Regions from separate parts of the Thalassotalea ganghwensis genome, predicted to be linked through region 2. Evidence: predicted binding sites of a transcription regulator. Region 2 holds the regulator's gene; each other region holds the start of a gene.

Region 1 (6,243 bases), on a different contig from region 2:
GCTATATTGAAATAATTGAGGGTGGAAAAGTTAACGATACTTTTATCGTCTCTGACCTATCTTCGTTAAAAAACTCAGAACTAACAATTGAAAACTTTTAAATGTTATCAAAATGATAACGTGAATAAACAAACATCAGAATAATGAAATAAGGGAAATAGAGATGACAGATATAAAAATAGAAATGAAAAATATTGGTAAGGTCTTTGAAACAGATGATGTTGAAACACATGCTTTAAGAGGCGTAGACATAGTCATTCGTGCGGGCGAATATGTTTCTATAGCAGGCCCGTCAGGCTGCGGAAAATCAACTTTATTGTCGTTGTTGGGCTTACTCGATATGCCAACGTCAGGCTCTTATTTTATTGAAGGCGTTGATGTTACCGACCTGTCACTTGATGAAGCTGCAGCGATTCGTAATGAAAAAATTGGCTTTATATTTCAGTCGTTTAATCTTATTGATGAGCTCTCAGTATTTGATAATGTTGCATTGCCACTGCAATATAAAAAGAACATGCCATCAGATGATTTTATTAAAGAACGCGTCGAAACTTGTTTAAAAATGGTAGAAATGAGCCACCGGGCTGATCACAAACCAAACCAACTATCAGGTGGGCAACAACAGCGTATTGCTATTGCTCGAGCATTAGTAGCCGACCCTGCAATATTGCTCGTTGATGAGCCTACCGGTAACCTAGACTCCCAAAGTGGTGACACAGTGATGGCTGTATTGGCTGAGCTAAATAAAAATGGTACCACAATATGTATGGTAACCCATGACTCGCGTTATGCAGACATGGCAAAGATTCAACTGAGATTACTTGATGGTCAAATTGTTCAAAACGATGTATTGAGGGAGGCAGTATGAGAAAACTAATGCTTCGACAAAAGCAAGCCTGGGCGAGTTTAAAGAAAAAGCCGGGGTTTGTTTTAACGGTACTTCTGACAATGGGGATAACCTTAGGTGCTTTACTATGTGCACTGACATTAAACTATTTATTGTTGGTTGAACCATTACCTTATCCAGAGCAAGAGCGTATTTTTGTTGCAGAACATGAACTACTAGGTGCCGAAAAAGAAACTAAAGCTATCGCTTTTACCTACCCAGGTTTAGTGCACTTATACAAGAGCAAAGAAGCATTTGAGCAAGCGGCAATGATGAGCTATGGGCAAGATGTGATCATTTCTCACAATAGTCAACCATTGGTTGATGTCGCTTACGTAACCCCGGAATTGCATCAAATTCTCGCTTCACCGCTTGCTTTAGGTCGTTTGTTTGACGAGGGTGAAATGCTTGATAGCAATAATCCTGTAGCGATGTTGAGCTATAACACTTGGCAACAAGAGTTTAATGGTAATGCCGATATATTAGAGCAAAAGATTAATTTGAGTGGTGTGAGTTATCGTATTGTTGGTGTATTGGCTCAAAACTTTGTTGAACCTGAACTTGCCCAAATTGGCAGAGAGACTCAGGTTTGGCTTCCCTGGGACTATAACCAGACTGGAGAGAGGCAGAGACAATCCTTTGGTAATATAAGTGGCAGTCTTAAATTTATTGGTAAGATAAAGAACGATGTTAGCCAAAGTCAAGCTCAGCAACTATTAACCCCTCTCGTCAGTGACCGCTGGCAAGAAGGTGTTACTGAAATTGACTTTTTTAAAGGTTGGTCGGTTAAAGTCAATGTGCGCTCAGTTAAGGAAGTTATGCTAGGCGAGAGTAAATCTATAGCGGTTATGTTGTTGGCGGGCGTAGTTGGTTTGGTATTAATCGCATGTGCCAATATATCAAATGTATTTATGTCACGAACCGCAGAAAAACAGCGTCATATGGCGATTCAGTCAGCTCTTGGCGCAACAAGAAAACACTTGTTTAAAGCGATGTTCGCTGAAACGGGGTTATTGATGTTTACGTCAATTATTCTGGCGCTAGTACTTGCCAAAATTGGTTTTTATATCATGCAGCAATACTTAGGTGCAGTATTACCTAGGGTGAACGAATTATCGCTTAACCTCTTTACCTTTGGCTGCGCTATTTTAGTTGCCTTTATTTTTGCACTATTTTTCGCAAAAATAAGTACCCGCATGATTAATTATCGTGAGTTAAATACTACTTTGCAAAGTAGTGGTAAGGGCAGTGGTTTACAAGTATCGAAAAAAACTCGTCAAGTGTTAATTGCAAGTCAGGTAGCGTTAGCGACGGTGTTAGTGTTTGCTAATTTTAGTTTACTTAAAGACGCAATGAAAACTATTAATGCGCCAATTGGCTTTGAAACAAGTAATATATCAACCTTGATATTGAACTTCTCGTCAACCAATTTTCCGACGCAAGAAGAAGCAATGCCTATAATGGCTGAAATCATGGAAAAGCTAGAAGCGCTTCCTCAAGTTGAGTCACTTAGTCAAACAGGGTCACCGTTAGATGGCTTTAGCATTAGAGCGTTAACCAGTTTAGAAACTAATGAAAGATATACACCGTTTTCAAAACACATTGATCATACCTATTTCAATGCGATCAATCAGCCAATTGTGCAAGGCGATAACTTTACCCTAGCAGATCGCCGAGATCGCAATAATGTTATAATTGTTAATCAAACGTTTGCTGAACAGTTAAAACCAGGTGGCGATGTCCTAGGGATGCAACTATTAAGGGGGGAGAATGATCCATTACAAATCATTGGTATCGTAAAAGATATTAACCTTCCAGGAGATAGTAACTCTGCAGGAACAGGTGCTCCGAGAGTTTACGCCCCCAATGGACTTGGTGGCCAAACCTTTATGCTAAAACTAAAGCCTAATCAATCTATCAGTCGTCAAACACTAGGAGAATTGTTAGCAGATGTTGACTCAAGGTACTCTGTATTTAGCTTTCATTCAGCTGATGACCTACTGACTCAGCGATTATTTGCTGAGATCACCACAGCGGTCACTACATCGGTACTGGCAAGCTTAGTGTTCTTATTAGCGGGTATTGGCTTATATGGTATTTTAAGTTATGGCACTCAGCTTAGACGCTTTGAACTTGGTGCTCGTATGGCTATTGGTGCAACTCGTAAACATCTAATCTCGATGATTATTAGTGATAACGCGAAAGCTGTAGTTGTTGGGTTTATCGGTAGTGTTGTACTATTTGCACTTGCTTATATTGGTTTAAGTGAATACATACAGCCATACCTTAACTGGCAAGTAATCCCTATGGGGGTAGCTACCTTAGTCTTAATTACATTCATTACCCTATTTGCTTGCTATTGGCCATTAAGACAATATATTAATCAACCGGCGATATATAGCTTGCGCGGTAGTGATTAGTTGCTATTACTTGATTTATGTTATAGCAAAATAGATAAAGTAGACGCTTAACATTTGCGTAAAAGGTGGGGGAACCCACCTTTTCTTTAGGCTTACTGTTGCATCAAAAAGGGCTAAATCTGCGCCAATATTAGCTCATTAAGCATAACCTGTAATACTTGTGGTCGTTGTTGTAATAGTCGATATAAAGTAGAATATTGACCTTAATAAATGCCTCAACTAATCCTAAACAATGTCTAAATTTTGCCGCATAATGTTCTAGCTTACCTCCTTTGACACTAAACCAAGGTTGCAACAAGTACCTATGACAACACCACTAATTAATGTAAAAAATTTGGGCAAGGTTTTTCAGACTGAAGATATGATCACTCATGCTTTACAAGGAGTTGAGCTGGAAATTCAACCTGGTGAGTATATTTCAATCTCAGGTCCCTCAGGTTGTGGAAAGTCTACGTTATTATCGATTATGGGGTTATTAGACTTCCCGACAACAGGTAACGTATTTTTTGACGGTGTCGATATTAGTGACCTGACCTTTGAGCAAGCAGCAGCGATTAGACGTGAAAAAATTGGCTTTGTATTTCAGCAGTTTAATCTGATAGATGACTTAAATGTTTTTGAAAACGTCGCGTTACCATTACGGTATTCTACGCAACGAATTAGTGATAAAAATATTAAAGAAAAAGTTAACTATTGTTTAGATGTCGTCGGCTTAACCTCAATGGCTGGACGCAGGACGACACAACTCTCTGGTGGGCAACAACAACGTGTTGCTATTGCGCGTGCTTTAGTGGCTGATCCTGCTATTTTGTTAGTGGATGAACCAACCGGAAACTTGGACTCAAAAAATGCTGATCAGATAATGGAAACCCTTGAGGCGTTAAATCGACAAGGGACGACACTTTGTGTGATCACTCACGACATACGTTACGCTGAAATGGCAAAACGAAAAATTTACTTACTTGATGGCCAAGTGTTAGGGCAAACTCGTTCAGAAACTTAAAGCTACCTTTGGAGTGATTGCTATTGGCCCTTAAGGTTAGGCGTATATAGAGATAGACATAAAATATTTGTTCATAGATGACTAAACGGTGACGTCTGAGTATAAAAATTCATACGCTATGTATCTGTTATTGACTGATATCGTTCACTTTTTATACGGCTTGACTCAGTTAACTCAAACAGAAATTGAAAATTATTCACTAATAATTACAAAGTGATAGCTCTCGATTAGTCGAAAATTATAGTGATTAACAAATAAAATACTTGATACTGTACGACCATACAGTATACTTCACACATTAGTTTAGATTCAGTTCACGAATAACGAGGCAAGAAATGGACGAAAATAAAGAAAAAGCACTCTCTGCTGCGCTAAGCCAGATTGAACGTCAATTTGGTAAAGGCTCAATTATGAAGCTAGGTGAAAACCGTAGCATGGATGTGGAAACCATTTCAACAGGCTCTTTAGGCTTAGATATCGCTCTAGGTGCTGGCGGCTTACCAATGGGACGTATTGTCGAGATATATGGACCAGAATCAAGTGGTAAAACAACATTAACACTTGAAGTCATTGCTGAAGCGCAACGTAACGGTAAGGTATGTGCCTTCGTTGATGCAGAGCATGCTCTTGACCCTATTTATGCTGAAAAATTAGGCGTAAATATTAACGAATTATTGGTTTCTCAACCAGACACCGGTGAGCAAGCCTTAGAGATTTGTGACATGTTAACTCGCTCAGGCGCTGTTGATGTGATTGTTGTAGACTCGGTCGCAGCATTAACACCAAAAGCCGAAATTGAAGGGGACATGGGTGATTCTCATATGGGCTTGCAAGCGCGTATGTTATCGCAAGCAATGCGTAAATTAACTGGTAACCTCAAACAATCAAACACTATGATGATTTTTATCAACCAAATTCGAATGAAGATTGGTGTAATGTTTGGTAACCCAGAAACAACAACCGGTGGTAATGCCCTAAAGTTTTATGCGTCGGTTCGTTTAGATATTCGTCGTATTGGTGCTGTTAAGCAAGGTGAAGAGATTGTTGGTAACGAAACGCGAGTAAAAGTGGTTAAAAACAAAGTCGCGCCACCGTTTAAACAAGTTGAATTCCAAATATTATACGGCGAAGGTATTAATAGCTTAGGTGAATTAATTGACTTGGGTGTTCAAAACAAAATGGTAGAAAAAGCCGGTGCTTGGTATAGCTACAATGGCGACAAGATCGGTCAAGGTAAAGCCAATGCGGTTAATTTCTTAAAAGAGCATCCAGAAATTGCGAAAGAAATTGACACTCGCTTACGTGAACAATTTTTATCGAAAACCAAAGTTGATGCAGAAGAAGCTGTAGCTGAATAAATTTAGTTTCTGTTCTAATCTTTAGAAAGCCGCGATTTATTTCGCGGCTTTTTTATTGCAAATAGCATTTGAATTGTGATTTCATAATTAAAATCGCTCATAGGAAGTATAAGTTTCCTGATAGGAAAACGATGTAAATGGATGTATTTAGGAACGGATGGTTTTATGTAGTTTTGATAGTTGGTTTAATCCTATCCTTTAACTATAACAATCTAAACCAGCGACAATCAGTAACAGCATGTAACCGATTACCGGTTGTTGATGGTAGGGTAGAAGTAATAGAACCTAAAACAGGTATGTCTTTGCATATCCCTTCTTTTGCTCATGTTACACGTTATGCCAATCGTGGTTGTGAAAATGCTCAGTCTTTTGGGCTTTCCTATTTGTGGTATGAAGGAATGCTTATTCCTGAATATACCTATGATGAACGGGTAAAAAAAGGTATACATAAAAAAGGGCATTACTTGCCTGTAAAAATCTATTTTAGAGGAGCATCGGAAGGGAAGGTAACTCAGAGTCGTTTTAGTAAAGCGCAATGGCATTATCAACCAGCGATCCCCCACAAAAATTATCCTT
Region 2 (6,243 bases):
GGTCGCTTTCTCTCCACCGCGAATACATTTAATCACGACAGCTAAGAAAATCAGTTGCGACAACCCAAATGCAAAACCACCAATACTTACCCATTTGTTAAAATCAGCAAACTGTAATGCATAGTCTGGAATTCGGCGTGGCATGCCAGCTAATCCAAGGAAGTGCATCGGGAAGAACAGTATGTTGACGGAAATAAGTGAACACCAAAAATGGGCTTTACTCAGTTTGTCGCTATACATATGACCAGTCCATTTTGGTAACCAGTAGTATGTACCCGCATAAATCGAGAACAATGAACCAGTCACTAAAACATAGTGGAAATGCGCGACGACAAAATAGGTATCGTGGTACTGAAAATCAACCGGAGTTAATGCCAGCATCAATCCTGAAAATCCACCGATGGTGAACAAAATAACAAATGCGATAGAGAACAACATTGGTATTTCGAACGTCATTGCTCCTCGCCACATGGTTGCAACCCAGTTAAATACTTTCACGCCAGTTGGCACAGCAATTAACATCGTGCAATACATAAAGAACAACTCACCAAACAGCGGCATTCCCGTGGTAAACATATGATGCGCCCAAACGATAAACGATAAGAACGCAATCGACGCTGTCGCGTAGACCATCGAGCTATAGCCAAACAATTTCTTGCGTGCAAATGTTGGGATAATGGTCGAAACGATGCCAAAAGCAGGCAAAATCATGATGTAAACTTCAGGGTGACCAAAGAACCAGAATATATGCTGGAACATGACTGGATCTCCACCGCCAGCGGCGTCGAAAAAGCTTGTACCAAAATACGTGTCGGTCAGAACCATGGTAACAACACCAGCAAGCACAGGCATTACAGCAATGAGTAAATAAGCGGTAATGAAAAACGTCCACACAAACAATGGCATTTTCATGTAAGTCATGCCCGGAGCTCGCATATTCATAATAGTGACGATAACGTTAATCGCCCCCATAATCGACGAAATCCCCATAATATGAACAGCAAATACAAAGAATGCTGTACTACCATTTGAATACGTCGTTGAAAGTGGTGCGTAGAATGTCCATCCAAAATTAGGAGCTCCAGACTCCATAAAAAAGGAAGCAATCAATATCGTGAAGGCAAATGGAAGGATCCAAAAGCTCCAGTTATTCATACGCGGTAATGCCATATCTGGCGCACCAATCATCATCGGAATCATCCAGTTGGCAAAACCGGTAAATGCAGGCATTATCGCGCCAAACACCATAATTAACCCATGTACTGTGGTTAATTGGTTAAAAAAGTCAGGTTGAACAAACTGCAACCCTGGCTGAAATAATTCAAGACGAATTAGCATCGCTAATGCGCCACCCACCAATAACATGATAAAGGCAAACCATAAATAAAGCGTACCAATATCTTTGTGATTCGTTGTGTATAACCAACGCTTAATACCCGTCATTTTATGATCATGATGATCGTGCTCATGCGAGTCGTGAATAGCTTCTGTAGTCATTATTCTGCCTCCCTACTTAGCACTTGCTGCATCAATATCAGCGGGTTGAATAAGATCACCTGTGTTGTTACCCCAAGCATTACGCTCGTAAGTAATCACTGCAGCAATATCTGTTTTCGACAAGGTACTGCCAAAAGCTGCCATTGCTGGGTTCTTCTTACTGCCATTGACAACAATATCGATATGAGCAGCGATATCACCGGTAACAATCGGCCCACCTTTTAACGCTGGAAATGCTGGTGGCAAACCTTGCCCACCGGCTTGATGACAGGCTAAACAAGCTGTTTGGTATACTTGTTCACCTTTGGCCATAAGCTCTTCCATCGTATAAGTTTTCGATAAGTCTTCACTGACCATTGCTTTGGCAGCATCTTTGACTTCTTCAATAACTTCTTCGGCTGCGTCTTTGATTTGTTCACCAGCACTTTCTATGGCTGAAGAACCTCCAACAAATGCATTCACATCAGCTGCTTGTACTTTATCACCAGTATCATTGCCCCATGCATTACGCTCATAGGTAACTACAGCAGCAATTTCTTTCAAACTAAGTTGCTTACCATAGCCTTGCATGCCAGTGCCTGCTTTGCCGTTAAAGACAATGTTGATATGTTCATTGACATCTCCCAAGGCAATTTTACTGCCTTTAAGCGCTGGAAACGCTGGCGGTAAACCTTGACCATTTGGCTGATGACACGCTGCACAGTATGCAGTATATGTTGTTTCACCTAACTGCATTAACTCATCCATAGAGGCTTCAGCGTTCAGTGAAGCAGCTTCGGCAGCTAAGGCTTGCTCCTTCATATCACGTTGCTGTTTTAGCCACGCGGTATAATCTGCCTCTGTTTTTACTTCAACCACAATTGGCATAAAACCATGATCCTTACCACAGAGCTCGGCACATTGGCCACGGTATATCCCTGGTTTAGGCACATTTGTCCAAGCTTCGTTAATAAAACCAGGATTCGCATCCTGTTTAACGGCAAATGCGGGAACCCACCACGAGTGAATTACATCATCTGAAGTGATTAAAAATCTAACCTTCTTATTTGCAGGAATAACAAGATGTTTATCCACTTCTAATAAGTAGTTTTCACTTTTTTGAGCACCAATACCATTATGATTTTCGTATTGATCTCGCGGAGTCGAAAGCACTGAATAGAACTCGATATCTTCATCAAAATATTTATAATGCCACTTCCACTGCGAACCCGTTACCTGAATAGTCAAATCGGAATTATCGTTATTTTCCATAGCAATAAGAGTTTTTGTCGCGGGTACCGCCATGGCTATAAGGATAATGATGGGAATAACAGTCCAGAGGACCTCAACTTTGGTGCTTTCATGAAACGTGGCCGCTTCTACACCTTTTGATTTGCGGTGAAAGATCATTGACCAAATCATCGCACCGAAGACGACTACACCAATTGCAGTACATATATATAAAGCGAGCATATGTAAACCATATACTTCATTACTAACTTCGGTTACACCTTTTGTTAAATTCAACTGCGAGTCGGCTAAAGCGATGCTGGGAACTAACATCCCTAACAGCCAACTGAGATAACGTCTTTTCACTCGACCTCTCCTTACCCTAAATGGCAAAACGCATGATCAGTATTAAGCTGCTCATCCGTTTCACAGTTTGTTTTTATTTTTTCCTATGGCTATTTATTAATCAGATTAACGTTAGCCTTTTCATTATTTTTTGATTACTTTCTGCTCTAGAATTACTTAATTATTGATCTAGGTCAATTCATAATTTTTTAAAATATTTTAAAAAAAGCTAATAATAACAATAGAGTGTAAACTCTAAAAGGTACTAAGGCGCTAAAACAAAGGCCTGAGAGGGGTGATTAAGAAATGAGCAAATACTCTATTATTTAATTTTACGGGCTGAAAACTTTCGAAATATTTTTGTATAAAATTTAGCCAACTGGAGAGATAATCAGCATTTACTCAACAATAATAGCTGAATATAGACATTTGGTTATAAAAACCTTGCATGAGACAACTTTTCACGACTTACGATAAAAAATTTGCCTCATTGCATTGATAATTTCTACATCCAATCTGCAGCACGAATAACACCGACCGCAAGTCCTTCGATATTGAAATTTTGAGAGGTAAGATCAACTTTTATCGGAGCAAAGTCTTCATTCTCCGCGTGCAAATATACGACATTTCCCTCACGCTTAAGCCTTTTAACCGTGACATCGTCTTCTACGCGTGCAACAACGACTTGTCCATTTTTAACATCGGTGGTTTGATGAACAGCAAGCAAATCACCATCGTAAATTCCGATGTCTTTCATGCTTTCTCCGTTAACTCGTAGAAGATAATCCGCTGCTGGATGAAATAAATTTCCATCAATTTGATAACGGTCTTCTACGTGCTCTTGCGCCAATATCGGTTCGCCAGCTGCAACACGACCAATTAACGGCAGCCCTTGTTCTTCCATCATTTCTTCAGCCAAACGAATGCCGCGACTCGTTCCTGGTAACATTTCTATATAGCCTTTCTTCGCAAGAGCTTTTAGATGCTCTTCGGCAGCATTGGCTGACTTAAAACCAAAAAATTCAGCGATCTCTGCTCGCGTTGGTGGCATGCCGGTTTCAGATATTTTTTCTCTGATCAGATCAAAAATCTGCTGTTGGCGAGACGTTAAGGGGCGCATTTCTGTCATATAATATTTCCTGTATTTTTACACAGTGGCACTGTCATTGTATACAGCCTGTAAATAAACGCAAGCTTTCCTTCGGTTTTTGCAAACACCGTATGATCAAAGCGGTATTAATAAAAGTTTAATAAAAAATTAAATCCTTATTCCTTTATAAAAGGTTTTGCATTAATCTCTTTTATTCAGTCTATTAAACTTTTCTTATTTGGAGCGACTTTGTTCAACCAAGTAACAGCCTATCTCTTGTACCGCGTGATGTGGCTGTTAACCATATTGGGTTATTTAGTAGCAACTGATAGCGTTGCACAAATCACCATAGGGGTCATTGGAAAAACGAAAAATGATAGTTTTTATCAACAATCTTTCAAAGGCTGTCAAAGCTATGCAAAAAAGCATTCAGAAATAACCTGTCTTTATGATGGCGCCGACGACTACCAGGACATTCGTGGCCAAATGATAAAAATTAATCAAATGATCGCCAACAAAGTCGATGCACTTTTAATATCAACTACCGATTCAGAATACTTGGTCAAGGGCGCTTTGCGCGAAGCTAAAGAAAAAGCGATACCCGTGATTACCTTTGATTCAGATCTACTGCCGGAGCATCAACAGTATCGCTTGAGCTATGTCGGCACCAACAACTTTGATTTTGGGGTTGCACTAGGCAATTATGTTAAAAAATTTGCCAAGAAAGATTTAACCGCCATTTGCCTTCAATCTGGACACCCCACAACACCGAACTTAAATGAACGTATCGCGGGTGTGCGCTTTTCATTGTCAGGGCAAAAAGAGCAAAAATTATCAGGACAGAGGGGTTGGATAGAATCAGAACGTTGTCCATTGTACAGTCTGGGAAAGCGCTCTACAGCGTTGCTGCAACTTGAATCAATAATCAAAACAGTGAATCCACCGATATTTCTTGCTGTGGCGGGCTTCGCTCAATTTAATAGTGATTACAATAAACAATTAAGCCCCTTTAAAAAGCAAATTGCCAATAATCAAATCGTCATTGTTTCTGCAGATACCGAAGAAATACAGCTTAGAAGTTTGGCCCAAGGATTATCTACCGCCAATATCGGACAAATGCCTTTTGAGATGGGGCGCAAGGGAGCGGAGCTACTTTATCAATATATAAAAAATAATAAACAACCCGCAAAATCTCATTATTATTTAGATTATCACTACTGCACGCAATCCAATAGCCTAACCTGTACCACTAATTATTAGACATTGTCTAAAATTCAAGAAATAACGCTATTAAAACGCTTATCTTTGCATGGCAAAAACGAGTCAAAGTGTTATTTTCGCGATAACAACGTAATAGTTAGCTTCGCTGAAGTACGGTAAAACTAGGACAATAAGTAATTGCGTCTATTGAGAGCTAATGGCCTAAGTCTTCCACCAACGGCAGCTCAGTTAACGATGCTAAAAAACCTTGTGAATAATTCTTCATAGATTCAATAACCTACTTTGATCAATTAAAACTTGTAGAATTATTGTTCAATACTATGCTTAACATTATGCGCTTGATCATAGCTTTAGCGTATTAGCCTCTTTTTAACTAACACTGAGGAAATAACATGGTATCTAAAACACTTTATACCGTGATGAATATCATACTATTCAGCTCGATGACCTACTTTACAATTATAGCCACTGCCAATGCAGAAATAGCAGTGATTGTACATCCGCAAAATCAATCAACTTTTGATACCGCCGACATTAAAAAAATATTTTTAGGAAAAGCGAAAAAATTTGCCAATGGTGCTGAAGCCACACCTTTTACTTTGGAGAATTCCTTACCAGCGGCAGAGCAATTTACGACCAAAGTGATCGGAAAGTCGATAAGTCAACTTAATGCCTACTGGTCAAAGAAAATATTCACTGGTAAAGGTACACCGCCAAAAGCATTGCAGAGCAATGAAAAAGTATTGAAAGAAGTTGCTTCAAACCCGAATGCTATCGCCTATATCGATAAATCCGCGGTCACCAGTGACGTCAAAGTTATAGCAACATTTTAGCGAGGCAGAACCATGAAAACAGTTACTAACGCAATTGCACTCTTACTT
Region 3 (6,243 bases), on a different contig from region 2:
TAACTTTATAGTCAATGAAGGAGAAATTTTCGCTTTACTTGGTCCTAATGGTGCAGGTAAATCTTCGTTAGTCAGAATGCTAACTGGGTTTACACAACCAGATTCTGGTAGCATTTCATTGGAGATGGATGGGAAATACTATTCACATATTCCCGCGCACACCTTAGGCTACCTTCCTGAAGATAGGGGCTTGTATCCTGAAAAATCGGTCATTAAAAACCTAATTTATTTTGGTCAGCTCAACGGGATGGAAAAAAAAGATGCGCTTGAAAAAGCCCGTTTCTGGCTAGAAAAATTTGATTTAAGTGAACGACATGATGACCCATTAAAGTCACTTTCTAAAGGTAATCAACAAAAAGTACAACTTATCACTGCGGTGCTCCATCAGCCGAAATGGGTAATACTTGATGAGCCATTTTCTGGCCTCGATCCGGTCAATCAAGAAAAAGTCGTCGAGTTTTTGTCAGAGCTCAAGCAACAAGGAATGACGGTTATTCTTAGTGCTCACCAAATGGCGATGGTAGAAAAGCTTGCCGATAGAATGTTACTTATGAATAAGGGCGAAGCGGTATTTTATGGTGACATTGATGCAATTCGTCAGCAAGCCAATAGCCAAGCGAGGTTAACGGTAACCTATCAAGCACTGCCCAGTGAAGAGCAAATCACCACCACTTTAGCGCAGCTAAATCATTTCATCGATGCGCCTAACGCCATCACTCTAGAGCTTACTCATCAGCAAAACTTCAATGACGTTCTAAGTACGGTTACCCAACTTGGCAATGTGACGGCATTGCAAAGTCAAAAAATGGATTTACACCAACTTTACTTAAATGCCATTGCTGCACATGGAGGTCATCATGAATAAACACAATCAATTATCTCAAATTTGGCTAGTAACTCGCTGGGAATTCGCACACTTCTTTAAGTGGAAGCAAGAAGTCATTTCAAAAGTGATTTTGGTGGCCATCGCCTTGTTTATTCTATTGTGGGAACAAGTTAAAGGAGAATTTACCACGGTTTACCAAGTTGCGATTCCAGCTTCTATTTCCTTAGAAAATAATGATGAGCAATTTAATTTTGTTTCCACAACTGAATCATTTGAACAGTTAAAGCAGCAAATGATAGAAACAGAAACATGGCATGCAATTGTTACCAAAGAACGCGCTGCTGGAAGTAAAACTGCATTAACCGTTTATAGCCTTGATAAACAAAGTTGGTTAAATGATCTCAACCAAGTATTAAACCAACAGTTTGGCCAGATCTACGCGAACACGTTAGGTTTAAAAGAGGAGCAAGTAGCACGTTTAAAACAACCTACTCAAATAGAAAACCGTTACTTTGACGATAAAGTAAAGTCAGATGAGAATGTCGGTTCATTAACGGCTACGGGGATGATTATCCTGTTAGCAATCGGCGTTTTCACCTCATTTGGTCAGTTATTTGTCAGCATTACTGGCGAAAAACAGCAACGAGTAACCGAACAACTCTATTCATGTGTTAGTCCACAAACATGGATAGATGGCAAAATCTTTGGTCAAATATTACATGCGATAAAAGCGATGTTTACCAGCGCTATTACTGCCCTATTAGGCTATGCATTTTTTAATGTCGTTCTTGCCGGCAATAGTTTCGATTTATCAATTATAGAGTGGTCGTTATTGCCTTGGTTATTGATCTTCTCTTTACTTGGTCTTTATTTTTGTACCGCCTTTATTGCAGCAATTGCTGCAGCTATCGATGATCCCAATCACAGCGCGAAAACCAGCATCATGTTGCTACCGCTCGTACCAATTATCATCACCTTTTTAACCATGGATAGTCCATCTGGCTGGGCATTAAACTTTTTAAGTTACTTTCCGCTAACTTCGTTCGCTGCCATGCCAGTAAAAATGTCGTTAATTGACGTACCAATATGGCAACCGATTATCTCAGCGTTATTAAGTTTAGCTTTATGTTTATGGATGCGTAAAAGTGCGGCAAGACTATTTAAAATGGGCATGACCATGTATGGTAAAGAGCCCGGTGTTAAAGACATGATGAAATGGGCGCTTAGCGAAAAATAACGGTCAGCAGTTGTTACTAATCCATGCTTAAATGAGGTAACTAGGTTACCTCGTTTAAGCACATTTCTTACCTACCCCTTGACGCGATACTGGATATAAAGACAGTAAACCTTTACACTAATTGTTATTAGTTAGCCTTTAAAACCAACTAGCCTTTTGATGAAACTCTATATTGCAGAAAAACCCAGTCTCGGCCGAGCAATTGCCAATGCGCTGCCAAAACCCCATAAAAAGCACCAAGGGTATATTGAGCTTGCTAATGGCGATGTCGTCACTTGGTGTATAGGTCATCTGTTAGAGCAAGCGGATCCTGATGCTTACGATGCCAAATTTAAGAAATGGTCGCTTGAACATTTGCCTATTGTTCCCGATAAATGGCAACTTAATGCAAAAACTAAGACTCGTAGTCAATTAACTATCATTAAAAAGCTCATCAAACAGGCCAAAATATTAGTGCACGCAGGTGACCCTGATCGTGAAGGACAACTACTGGTTGATGAAGTAATCAATCATCTCGGTGTTAGTGACGCCAAAAAAAGTACAACACTACGATTATTGATTAACGATATGAACCAAGCTGCTGTCGTAAAAGCGCTCAATAACCTTCAATCAAATGCTGACTATATGCCATTATCGATTGCAGCACTTGCTCGAAGTCGCGCCGACTGGCTTTATGGAATAAATTTAACCCGAGCGTTAACCATTCAAGGACAAAAAGTGGGGTATCAAGGAGTATTGTCGGTTGGACGCGTGCAAACACCTGTTCTAGGGTTGGTAGTTAAACGAGATAATGAAATTAAACATTTTACGACTAAACCTTACTATCAAGTCGACGCATTACTCCATACCGATAAGCAAGAAGCGTTTGTTGCTCGCTGGCAACCGAGTGACGCATGTCAACCATACATGGATGAAGAAGGCCGTGTGTTAGTCAAAGCGTTAGCAGAGAACGTGGTCAGCCGCATTAGCAATCAGCAAGGAGAAGTCACTGACATAAGTATTCAAGATAAACAGAATAAGCAACCCTTGCCGTTTAATTTATCTTCTTTGCAGATCAGTGCCGCTAAACGTTTTAATATGAGCGCCAAACAGGTGCTTGATGTTTGTCAGCAGCTTTATGAAAAACATAAAATTATTACCTACCCTCGCTCGGATTGTCGCTACTTGCCGAAAGCTCAGTTAGCGCAAGCAGCTAATATCGTCGGATTTCTAACAAAATATCCTGATGTAAAACGAGAGGCTAGTGACGCGGATTTATCGATAGTTTCCTCGGCGTGGAATGACAAAAAAGTTGGCGCTCACCATGCAATTGTGCCGACAGAGAAATCACCAATAAACCTTTCGCTATCGAATGCTGAGCAGAATATTTATCAACTCATTGCTCGGCAATATCTAGCACAGTTTTATCCAAACTATCGCTATCAGCATCAAAAAGTTTCAATCACTATTGCAGGTGGACTGTTTGTAGCAAAAAGTAATACCGTCCAAGAATTAGGCTGGAAGGCTTTATTTAACAGTAAATCAGTACAAGATAATGATAACCTTCAAACCAATTTACCTCCTCTAACGAAAGGGCAGCTATTGACCTGTCACCAAGGAGTACTCAAAGAGAAGCTAACTCAACCGCCACAAGCATTTACCGATGCAACGCTGTTAGAAGCAATGACGGCCATTAGTCGCTTTGTTGAAGACAAATCCCTTAAATCGATCTTAAAAGAAACAGATGGCCTTGGAACAGAAGCGACTCGTGCGGGTATTATTGATTTATTATTCAAGCGAGGTTTTTTAGTTCGTAACGGAAAATCCATCCATGCGACAGAAGCGGGTGTAGGTTTGATTAATGCGCTTCCGAAACAATGCAGCACTCCCGATATGACCGCTCATTGGGAATCAACCTTAAACCTGATCAGTGAAAAGCAAGCGAGCTATCAGCACTTAATGGTGCCACTGACGTCAACGTTGACGGCATTAATCGATAAAACCGCTAGTGAATTACCAAAAAGCTTACAAGGGGTAAAAGCGGTAGCAAGACAACCTTTTAAAAAGCGGAGGAATTACCGGAAAAAGGCCACTGTCTAACTTTTTAACGTTGAAACAGCGTAAAAATAAAAAGCCAACTCATCACTATGTAGTTGGCTTTTCATCAACGATAATATTAGGAAAACTAAACTCGTTCAAATACCGTTGCGATACCTTGGCCTAAACCGATACACATCGTTGCTAAGCCAATGTTAACGTCTTTACCTTCCATTAAGTTAATCAAGGTTGTTGAGATACGAGCGCCAGAACAACCCAATGGGTGACCCAGTGCAATTGCACCTCCATTGAGGTTGATCATATCATCCATTTTATCTTCTAAACCTAATGCACGTACACAAGATAACGCTTGCGCAGCAAAAGCTTCATTAAATTCTGCCAATTGAATATCACCAAGTGATAAGCCCGCTTTTTTCAGTGCTTTTTTCGTTGCAGGTACGGGGCCAAAGCCCATGGTTGACGGATCACATCCAGCAACTCCCATACCGCGGATCTTAACACGAGCGGTTAATCCCAACTCTTTGGCTTTATCTGCCGACATCACCAGCATGGCAGATGCGCCATCTGATAACGCAGATGAAGTACCGGCAGTTACTGTACCATTAGCAGGGTCAAATACAGGGCGTAAACCAGATAGGGTATCGACCGTCGTTTCAGGACGAATCACTTCATCATGCTCAATCAATGATAAGGCTCCGGCTTCATCATGGCCTAAGGTAGGTACAATTTCTTTTGCCCAGCGACCTTCCAACGTTGCTTGATGAGCACGTTGGTGTGAGCGGGCACCAAAAGCATCTTGTTGCTCTCGTGTCACGCCATGTTGCTTACCTAACAACTCTGCCGTTAGCCCCATGTTACCTGCTGCACGCGAAATGTATTTACTTAGTGCGGGGTCAAAATCAACATCATACATCATAGGCACGTGACCCATATGCTCGACACCACCAATTAAATAAATATCGCCTTGCTCAGCCATGATGTTGGTTGTGGCATCATGTAAAGCCTGCATTGATGAACCACATAAACGGTTTACCGTCACAGCGCCAACATGCTTTGGAATATCGGTTAATAACTGTGCATTGCGAGCAATATTAAAACCTTGCTCTTTAGTTTGCTTAACGTTACCCCAGATAATATCTTCAATTAACGCCGGATCTAAGTTAGGGTTCCGCACCAATAATTGCTGCATTAAATGGGCTGAAAGTGCTTCAGCTCTAACATTTCTAAACACGCCAGCTTTAGAGCGCCCCATTGGTGTACGAATACAATCGACAATTACGACTTCTTTCATGGTGTTCTCCTTTGCTTAAGCTGTTTTAACATCAGTAGTGAAATATGACTTACCAGATTGAGCCATCGCTCTTAAACCGTCGGTAACTTGATAAATCTCGCCAAGATGCGCGTATTTATCAGCCATGGCAATAAAGTTATCCAGTCCTAACGTTTCTAAATAACGGATTGGCCCTCCTCTAAATGGCGGAAAGCCTAAGCCATAGATGAGTCCCATATCTGCCTCGGCAGCACTATCGACAACTCCCTCTTCTAAACAACGGACCACTTCGTTGATCATTGGTACCATAAGTCTGGCTATAATCTCTTCACTTTCAAATGCTTTGCTTTGCACCCCAAACAATTCGTATGCCGCTGAAGCTGCAACTTTCGTTGGCTTACCACGTTTATCCTTACCATAATCGTAGAAACCACTGCCGTTTTTCTGACCTAAACGCTTAGCATGATATAAAGCACTCACAGGGTCATTTTCAATTTTTGCCATGCGAGTTGGGAATCCTTCAGACATAACCCCTGTACAATGATCAGCAGTATCAATGCCAACCACATCAAGAAGGTATGCTGGTCCCATCGGCCAACCAAATTGTTTCTCCATGACTTTATCAACAGCAGTAAAATCAGCGCCTTCTAATACCAACTGACTAAAACCAGCAAAATATGGGAATAAAACGCGATTAATGTAAAATCCTGGACAATCATTTACCACGATTGGTGATTTACCCATTTTGGCTGCGTATGCAACCACAGCGGCAATCGTTTCATCAGAGGTTTCTTTACCTCTTATCACTTCCACTAAAGGCATTTTATGAACGGGGTTAAAAAAATGCATACCACAGAATTTATCTTTGCGTTT

Evidence for each region. The regulator LexA, encoded in region 2, represses DNA repair genes until DNA is damaged. The targets are predictions, from matches to a motif close to TACTGTATNNNNATACAGTA.
Region 1: recA (recombinase RecA) is a predicted target of LexA. The motif match lies at 4,577-4,596, and genes of this name have one in related genera.
Region 3: ACSLUH_RS06455 (DNA topoisomerase III) is a predicted target of LexA. The motif match lies at 2,151-2,170, and genes of this name have one in related genera.

Annotation. Positions count from the first base shown of each region.
Region 1 is NZ_JBQRUM010000017.1:33,644-39,886, forward strand. It holds gene ACSLUH_RS15585 (HlyD family secretion protein) at 1-101, shown strand, start outside; gene ACSLUH_RS15590 (ABC transporter ATP-binding protein) at 164-868, shown strand; gene ACSLUH_RS15595 (ABC transporter permease) at 865-3,306, shown strand; gene ACSLUH_RS15600 (ABC transporter ATP-binding protein) at 3,611-4,309, shown strand; gene recA (recombinase RecA) at 4,645-5,667, shown strand; gene ACSLUH_RS15610 (hypothetical protein) at 5,805-6,243, shown strand, end outside.
Region 2 is NZ_JBQRUM010000006.1:172,959-179,201, reverse strand. It holds gene ctaD (cytochrome c oxidase subunit I) at 1-1,497, opposite strand, end outside; gene coxB (cytochrome c oxidase subunit II) at 1,510-3,072, opposite strand; gene lexA (transcriptional repressor LexA) at 3,557-4,171, opposite strand; gene ACSLUH_RS08315 (substrate-binding domain-containing protein) at 4,391-5,401, shown strand; gene ACSLUH_RS08310 (phosphate ABC transporter substrate-binding protein) at 5,806-6,195, shown strand; gene ACSLUH_RS08305 (porin) at 6,208-6,243, shown strand, end outside.
Region 3 is NZ_JBQRUM010000005.1:14,996-21,238, reverse strand. It holds gene ACSLUH_RS06465 (ABC transporter ATP-binding protein) at 1-865, shown strand, start outside; gene ACSLUH_RS06460 (ABC transporter permease) at 858-2,063, shown strand; gene ACSLUH_RS06455 (DNA topoisomerase III) at 2,223-4,142, shown strand; gene fadA (acetyl-CoA C-acyltransferase FadA) at 4,228-5,391, opposite strand; gene fadB (fatty acid oxidation complex subunit alpha FadB) at 5,407-6,243, opposite strand, start outside.